One region of the Streptomyces sp. 8N616 genome, then DNA from elsewhere that is predicted to be linked to it. Evidence: riboswitches for the same ligand, from Rfam matches in the RefSeq annotation. Region 1 holds a riboswitch; the other holds the start of a gene.

Region 1 (4,163 bases):
GATCGTTCTCGCGTCGGACGCCGATGGCGCCGACATCGCTCTGGACCGTCTGGCCAAGCTGGTCGCCGAGGGTCTCGAAGAGCTTCCGGAGACTGTCTGAACCGTCCGGACCCGACTCGGCGGAATACGCAAACGAGCCGCGGTGGACCTTTATGGCCACCGCGGCTCCGTCGTTCGGAAGTCGCTTTTCTTTTCCGCGCGGAATTCGCCCCTCGTTGTATACGGCAGCTCTGTTAATTCTGCGCGCTCAATCTGTTTACGGAGTGTTTCGAAGTTCTCACATGGCCCGGGCGGCGCAGCCGGTAGCCCGCGAGGGAGCGCTCGGTGTGCACGGTCATCAGGGCACGCGCGCGGTCGGCGTCGCCCCGGGCCACCGCGTCGGCTATGGCCGCGTGTTCCTCCCAGGAGTCGGCGGCCCTGACCGGCGCGTCCGACGCGTACACCCAGGTGATCTTGCGGCGGACCTGGGTGAGCAGGGCGGCGAGGCTGGGGCTGCCCGAGGCCTGGGCAAGGGTCTCGTGGAACCAGCCGCCCAGCGACCGCAGATCCGCCAAGTGCCCGCGGCGGGCGCGCTCCTGACCCAGCCGCACGAGCCCGCGCAACACCTTGAGGTGCGCTTCGGTACGGCGCTGTGCGGCGCGCGCGGCGCCCAGCGGCTCCAGCAGGGCACGGATGTCGAGGAGGTCGGCCGCCTCCTGCTCCGACGGCTCGGCGACGCAGGCTCCGGCATGCCTGCGGGTGGTCACGAAGCCCTCGGACTCCAGGGTGCGCAGGGCCTCGCGGACCGGGACGCGGGAGACGCCGTACCGGCGGGCCAGGACCTCCTCGGTCAGTCTGCTGCCGGGGGGATGCACGCCGGAGACGATGTCGTCCCGGATCGCCTGGCACACCGCGTGCGCGGGAATGCGGCCCGTGGCCACCGCATCGCCGTTCACATCCGACCCCGCATAGCCGGTCCTCCGCTTTAATCCCCGTGAAACATGCTCGATCACTGCTTGTTCAGGGACTCTATTGCAATGCGGTGGAATTTCCGACGGGCGGGGCCGGAACATGGATATCTTTTGGCCAGAGCGGCTGTGAAACAGGCCACGAAACGGGTCAGATACGCACTCCGTGCGAGCGGAGATAGGCCGCGGGGTCCATGTCGGAGCCGTAGTCGGCGGACGTACGGGCCTCGAAGTGCAGGTGCGGACCCGAGGTGTTGCCCGTGCTGCCCGACAGGGCGATCCGCTGCCCCGGGGTGACGCTCTGGCCGACGGAGACGCGGATCGCCGACAGGTGGCCGTACTGCGTGTACGTGCCGTCCTTCATCCTGATCACGACGTTGTAGCCGTACGCGCCGGCCCAGCCCGCCTCGACGACGGTGCCCGCGCCCACCGCGCGTACCGAGGTTCCGGCCGCGGCGTGGAAGTCCACGCCGGTGTGGGCCCCGGAGGACCAGGCGCCGCCCGCCGCCCCGTACGCGGTGGAGATGTAGCTGCCCTCGACCGGCAGCACGAAGGCGTTCAGCCGCTTGCGCTCGGCCTCGCGCGCCGCGCGCTCCTTTCTGGCCTTGGCCTCCGCCGCCCGCTTCTTGGCCTCGGCCTCGGCCCTGGCCCGCGCGGCGGCCTCGTCGGCCGCGGTCCGCTGGGCCTGCGCCTGGGCGCTGATCGTCTCGGCGAGCGAGTCGCCCATGACGATCGCCTGGCGCAGCCCGGTCTGTTCGGCCTCGGGCGGCTGAGCGGGCGCGGCGAGCGCGGAGCCCGAGGCGAGGGAGGCCACGACGCCAGTGGTGGCGAGGGTGGCTATGCCTGCGATGTTCGCGCCCGAGCGGACGAGACGGCTCGGACGGCGGTGCTTCCCGGTGGCACGGGTGAACGACGCCATGCGGCGGCGGTGCTCCTTTCCTTCCTTCTCGCCTACCGGGTTAGCTGACGGGTTCGGAGCAGGAAGGTCTCCTACGGGCCCCTCCGCCAGGAGGCGCCCGATTCACCCCAGGGACTCACAGTTTGGGTCCCCGGCTCCCCTGGCTCGCGCCGTACGGGGACTCGGCGATGACTGCCCGGAGCCGCGGGTGCGGCGCGTGGTCGGCCGGACAGCCGGACCGACGCTAAACGGGACATCTTTCAATCGCCAAAGAAATCAGGGCGTTTGTAGCCGACACCACACAACAAACGGCCGACTCATCAACAAACCGGGCATACGGAAGTACCCCGGAGCAACGGACGCTCCGGGGTACTTCGTCACTCCCGCGAGAGGGCCTGACGCACCGTCAGCCAGTGACGACCTTCACCTCGCCGATGCCCAGGGCCCGTACGGGCTCCTCGATGGCGGACGCGTCGCCGACGAGGATGGTGACCAGGCGGTCGGACGGGAAGGCGCTGACGACCGCCGCGGTCGCCTCCACGGTGCCGGTGTCGGCGAGCCGCGCGTACAACTGCCCCTGGTAGTCGTCCGGAAGATGCTGCTCCACCTGGTCGGCGAGGGTGCCCGCGACCGCCGCCGACGTCTCGTACTTGAGCGGGGCGACGCCGACGAGGTTCTGCACGGCGGTGTCCCGCTCCGCGTCCGTCAGGCCCTCGGCCGCCAGCGTGCGGAGGACCTTCCAGGCGTCCTCGAGCGCCGGGCCCGTGGAGGCGGTGTCCACCGAGCCGCTGATGGCGAGCAGGGACGCGCCCGTGCCGTCCGGGGCCGAGCGCAGCACCTGGCCGAAGGCCCGCACGCCGTAGGTGTAGCCCTTCTCCTCCCGCAGCACCCGGTCGAGCCGGGAGGTGAGGGTGCCGCCGAGGCAGTAGATGCCGAGCACCTGGGCGGGCCAGACCCTGTCGTGGCGGTCCGAGCCGATACGGCCGATCAGCAGCTGGGTCTGGACGGCTCCGGGACGGTCGACGATCACCACGCGGCCGGTGTCTTCCGCGGTCACCGGCGGTACGGGCCGGGGCGCGGCCGTGGTGCCGGTCCAGGCGCCCAGGGTGTCGCCGAGGACCGCGGCGAGGTCGATGCCCGTCAGGTCGCCGACGACCACCGCGGTGGCGGTGGCGGGCCGGACGTGCGCCTCGTAGAAGGCCCGTACGGCGGCGGCGTCGATGCGCTCGACGGTCTCCTCGGTGCCCTGCCGGGGCCGGGACATCCGGGAGGTGGCCGGGAACAGCTCCTTGGAAAGCTCCTTGGCGGCGCGGCGGGCCGGGTTGGCCTGCTCGTGCGGGATCTCGTCGAGGCGGTTGCGGACCAGCCGCTCGACCTCGCTGTCCGGGAACGCGGGGGCGCGCAGGGCGTCGGCGAGCAGGCCGAGCGCCTTGGACAGCCGGGAGGCCGGGACCTCCAGGGAGACGCGGACGCCGGGGTGGTCGGCGTGCGCGTCGAGGGTGGCGCCGCAGCGCTCCAGCTCCGCTGCGAAGTCCTCCGCGGTGTGCTTGTCGGTGCCCTCCGACAGCGCCCGCGCCATGATCGTGGCCACGCCGTCCAGGCCCGCGGGCTCGGCGTCGAGCGGCGCGGCCAGGTTCACTTCGACGGCGACGACCTGCTGGCCGGGGCGGTGGCAGTGCAGCACGGTCAGGCCGTTGGCGAGAGTGCCGCGCTCGGGGGCCGGGAAGGCCCAGGGCTTGGCGATCCCGCCCTGCGGCTGCGGGTGGAAGGTCATGGTGGGGCCGGCGTCGCTCACTGGGCCGCCTCCTGTCCTGCGTTGTCGTCGGCCTGGCTGTCTGCGGGTGCTGTCGGCTCGTAGACGAGGACCGCGCGGTTGTCGGGGCGCAGCCGGGCGGCGGCCACGGCCTTGACCTCGTCTGCGGTGATGGCCAGGAGCCGGTCGACGGCGGTCAGCGCCAGCTGGGGGTCGCCGAACAGCACCGCGTAACGGCAGAGCTGGTCGGCGCGGCCGCCGACGGTGGCGAGCTGGTCCAGCCACTCCCGCTCCAGCTGCGCCTGGGCGCGCTCCATCTCCTCCGGCGTCGGGCCCTTCTCCGCGAACCGGGCCAGCTCCTCGTCGACGGCGGCCTCGATGTCCGGGACCTCGACGCCGCCGGAGGTCTTCACGTCCAGCCAGCCGAGCGAGGGGGCGCCGGCCAGCCGCAGCAGGCCGAAGCCGGCGGCCACGGCCGTACGGTCGCGGCGCACCAGGCGGTTGTGGAGCCGGGAGGACTCGCCGCCGCCGAGGACGGTGAGCGCCAGGTCGGCGGCGTCGGCCT
Region 2 (4,163 bases), on a different contig from region 1:
CAGAACGACCTCTTCTCCGCGATGCACCGGCTGCCGCACGACGAGGTCTGGCACTTCTACCTCGGGGACCCGGTGGAACTGCTGCTCCTGGAGCGGGACGGCGCATCGCGGGTGGAGGTGCTCGGCCAGGACGTGCGCGCCGGGCAGCACATCCAGTACGTCGTGCCGGGCGGCACCTGGATGGGCGCGCGGGTGCGGCCCGGCGGCAGCCACGCGCTCCTGGGATGCACGCTGGCCCCCGGGTTCCTCCCCGCGGACTACGAGGGCGGCGAGGCGGACGAGCTGGCCGCGCGCTACCCGCGGCACGGTGATCTCATCCGGGCCCTGTGCCGCAGCTCGTGACCCGTCTTCCGTATCCACCTCGTATCCACCCTCGTATCCATCCCCGTATCCACACCGGCACAGCACGACGAGGCGCCCGCCCCCGGCATAGCAGGGAGCGGGCGCCTCATGGAGTCAGGAGAGAAGACTCCGGCCGCGTCGAACCGTGTCAGATGCTGACGCCGTGCGCACGCAGGTAGGCGAGCGGGTCGATGTCCGAGCCGTAGTCCGGGCCGGTCCGCACCTCGAAGTGCAGGTGCGGGCCACTGCTGTTGCCGGTGGAGCCGGACAGGCCGATCTGCTGGCCGCCGGTCACCGCCTGGCCGGGCGAGACGGACAGCGAGGACAGGTGGGCGTACTGGCTGTACTTGCCGTCCGCGTGGCGGATGACGACCTGGTTGCCGTACGCGCCGCCCCAGCCCGCCGAGACGACCTCACCCGGGCCGATGGACTTCACCGAAGTGCCGGTGGGCACGGGGAAGTCGGCACCGGTGTGGTAGCCGCTGGACCACATGGAGCCGGCCTGGTGGTACGGCGTGCCGAGGGCCGGGTTGGAGACCGGGGCGGTGAAGCCGGAGGCGCTCTGCTCGGAAGCCGGCTTGGCCTCCTGCTTCGGGGCCTCCTGCTTCGGGGCCTGGGCCTTGGGCGCCGCGGGCTTGGGGGCCTGCTTCTTCGGAGCCTCCTGCTTGGGGGCCTGCTGCTGCGGCGCGGCCTCGGCCTTGCCGCCGCCCAGGGCCAGCTTCTGGCCCGGGTGGATCAGGTCCGGGTCGCCGCCGACGACCTGGCGGTTGTCCTGGTAGACCCGCTGCCAGCCGCCGTCGATGTGCTTGGCGGTGGCGATCTTGTAGAGCGAGTCGCCCTTGACGACGGTGTAGGACTCGGGCTTCGCCGCGCCCTTGTCCGCCGTGTCGGCCTTGTCCTCGGCGGGGGCCGGGGCGGGCTTGGTCTCGGGCTTGGTCTCGGGCTTGCCCTGGGCCTGCTCGCCGCCGGTGGAGATCGCGGGGGCCGGACCGCCCTTGGCCAGGCCGGCCTTGGGGCCGCACGCGGGCCAGGCACCGGGGCCCTGGGTGTCGAGCACCTTCTCGGCGACGGCGATCTGCTGGTCCTTGGTGGCCAGGTCGGCGCGCTCGGCGTAGTCGGTGCCGCCGAAGGCCTCCCAGGTGCTCTGCGTGAACTGCAGGCCTCCGAAGAAGCCGTTGCCGTTGTTGATGCTCCAGTTGCTGGTGCTCTCGCACTCCGCGACCTTGTCCCAGGTGTCGACGGAGGCGGCGCTCGCCTGGCCGGCGGTGATGAAGGACAGACCGATACCGGCGCCGCTTGCGGCGGCGGCGAAAGTGGCGCGGGAAATCCGGCCGGGCTTGAAGCGGCGATGACGTCCGCGTGCAGACATAGGGATCTTCCTCTCCTACGCCTGCGAGGTGAGCTGTCGGGTTCGGGCTGGAGTTGCCCGGCCGTGACTTACGCAGCGGCGAGCGCTGCGGCACGTCTTCACCCCAAGCCGGACCACGCCGAGCGCGGTACGGCACTTACCTTTGGTTCCCCCGCTCCTGCCGTGGTGCGTTGTCGTTTCTCCCTCCGCCGGCGGCAGGACTCGGCGCTCCGGCAACAGGGCGCCCGCCCCTTTCGATGGGCAGGCAGCGGAAAAGTAAACACATCCATTTCTTCGCCACAAGTGGCGTGCATTCGCCTGATTCGCCATTGAACAGATCGACTCGGTAATGCGTCACGCTGCGCTGCCGATCTTGGTCCCAGAGCAATAGGCATTACTACTGAACGGCTCTCACAATGGGCAGTCCGTAACCAAGTTGGGAAAATCGCCGCCATTCGAGTGCGCGAAGTCACATTTAACCGGCGGTCTTTGTGAGATGGGTCACCGGCCGACTAATTGTCCGATTTGGCATCTGAATTCAGCTTTGGTGGATTGCAGGCATTAGAAGCCTCTTTGCCGCCCGAGAATCTATCCGGCGAAACGGATGAATGCGGACCAAGTTCCGGAGATGCGCCACAGCCGGGCCCTCTCCCGCGGCTATCGTGAACACCCCGGTCGCGGATCTTGCGGAGTCGGAGTGCAGAGAGCGGAAGAGCTGATCGACACCAGGTCACAGGCGCCGCCGGAAGCCGGTGCGAACCCATCCCGTACGAGCTCCGGCGTGGGGCACCCCGACCGCCGTACGGGCCCCGACCGCGGTACGGGCGCCGACCGCCGGGCGTGGCCGCTCGCCGCGGCCGGAGCGCTCGCCCTCGCGGTGGCGGCCGCGGCGGCCACCGGGGTGGTCGGATGGCCGGAGCCCGGGGCCGTGCAGGCCTGGCGGACGATCTGCCTCGCCATCACGGTGCAGGCCCTGCCGTTCCTGCTGCTGGGCACCGCGCTCTCGGGAGCCATCAACGCCTTCGTCCCCGCGCACGTCTTCAGCCGCGCCCTGCCGAAGCGGCCCGCGCTCGCCGTCCCCGTCGCCAGCGCCGCGGGCGTCGTCCTGCCGGGGTGCGAATGCGCGTCCGTGCCGGTGGCGGGGAGCCTGATCCGCCGCGGGGTGCCGCCCGCGGCCGCGCTGGCCTTCCTCCTGTCCGCCCCCGCGGTGAATCCGATCGTGCTCGCTTCCACGGCCGTCGCCTTCCCGGGCGCCCCCGAGATGGTGGCGGCCCGGTTGCTCGCCTCGCTCGCGACCTCGGCGGTCATGGGCTGGCTCTGGATCCGCCTCGGCCGCGCGGAGTGGCTGCGGCTGCCGGCGCACCGGACCGGGCACCGGCCGGGACACAGCAGGTGGGAGGAGTTCCGGCTCGGCTTCCAGCACGACTTCCTGCACGCCGGCGGCTTCCTGGTGCTCGGGGCGATGGCCGCGGCGACCTTCAACGTCGCCGTGGAGCGCTCCGTGCTGGACACCTTCGCCGGATCGCCCTGGCTCTCCGTCATCTTCCTCGCCGCGCTGGCGATCGTGCTCGCCGTCTGCTCGGAGGCCGACGCCTTCGTCGCGGCGTCGCTGACCGGGTTCTCCCCCACCGCCCGGCTGGCGTTCATGGTGGTCGGGCCGATGGTCGACGTGAAGCTGATCGCCCTGCAGTCGGGCACCTTCGGACGCGCCTTCGCCGTACGGTTCTCGGCGGCCACCGCCGTGGTGGCCGTCGCCTGCAGCGCGCTGACCGGGTGGTGGGTGCTGTGAGGCGGAACGTCCAGGTGCTGCTGCTCCTGCTGTCGGGCGCCGGAGTGCTGCACATCTCGCTCTTCAGCGAGGTGTATCTGCGGTACGTGAAGGAGGGCCTGCGGCCGCTACTGATCGTCTCGGGCGTGCTGCTGGTCGCCCTGGGGACGGTGGGCGCGGCTCGGGACGGCTTCCCCTTCGCCAAGCCCGCTGCCCGGTCCGATGCCCACGACGCGGACGCCGACGGGGACGCCGGCGCGGATCACGGGCACGGGCACGATCACGGCAAAGGCCCGCGGATCGCCTGGCTGCTCTTCCTCCCCGCGATCACCCTGCTGTTCTTCACGCCGCCCGCCCTCGGCTCGTACACCGCCGCGCGGGAGAGCGACACAGCGGTCGCGGACGGGGAGCGGTTCTCCCCGCTGCCCGGTGGGTCCCCGCTCGTCATGCCCCTGTCGGACTTCAGCTCGCGGGCGCGGCAGGACCCCGGCCGGAGCCTGGAGGGCCGTACGGTCTCGATGACCGGCTTCGTCACGCCGGGCAAGAGCGGCGGCTGGTACCTGACCCGCCTGGTGCTGAGCTGCTGCGCAGCCGACTCGCAGTCGGTCAAGGTCCGGATGCTCGGCACCGCTCCCCCGCCGGCCGACGCGTGGGTCACCGTCACCGGCACCTGGCACCCCGTGGGCACGGTGGGCACGCCCTCGG

The links. A riboswitch is a leader RNA that binds a small molecule or an ion and turns the genes downstream of it on or off. The one in region 1 is predicted to bind cyclic di-AMP.
Region 2: another riboswitch for cyclic di-AMP. It lies ahead of ACTWQC_RS22620 (transglycosylase family protein); the one in region 1 lies ahead of ACTWQC_RS11445 (M23 family metallopeptidase).

The regions. Positions count from the first base shown of each region.
Region 1 is NZ_JBQQBY010000010.1:72,258-76,420, forward strand. It holds gene ACTWQC_RS11435 (HPr family phosphocarrier protein) at 1-100, shown strand, start outside; gene ACTWQC_RS11440 (GntR family transcriptional regulator) at 234-935, opposite strand; gene ACTWQC_RS11445 (M23 family metallopeptidase) at 1,099-1,866, opposite strand; cyclic di-AMP (ydaO/yuaA leader) riboswitch at 1,882-2,043, opposite strand; gene ACTWQC_RS11450 (M16 family metallopeptidase) at 2,252-3,619, opposite strand; gene ACTWQC_RS11455 (M16 family metallopeptidase) at 3,637-4,163, opposite strand, start outside.
Region 2 is NZ_JBQQBY010000025.1:19,126-23,288, reverse strand. It holds gene ACTWQC_RS22625 (cupin domain-containing protein) at 1-342, shown strand, start outside; gene ACTWQC_RS22620 (transglycosylase family protein) at 491-1,711, opposite strand; cyclic di-AMP (ydaO/yuaA leader) riboswitch at 1,715-1,891, opposite strand; gene ACTWQC_RS22615 (permease) at 2,388-3,479, shown strand; gene ACTWQC_RS22610 (TIGR03943 family putative permease subunit) at 3,476-4,163, shown strand, end outside.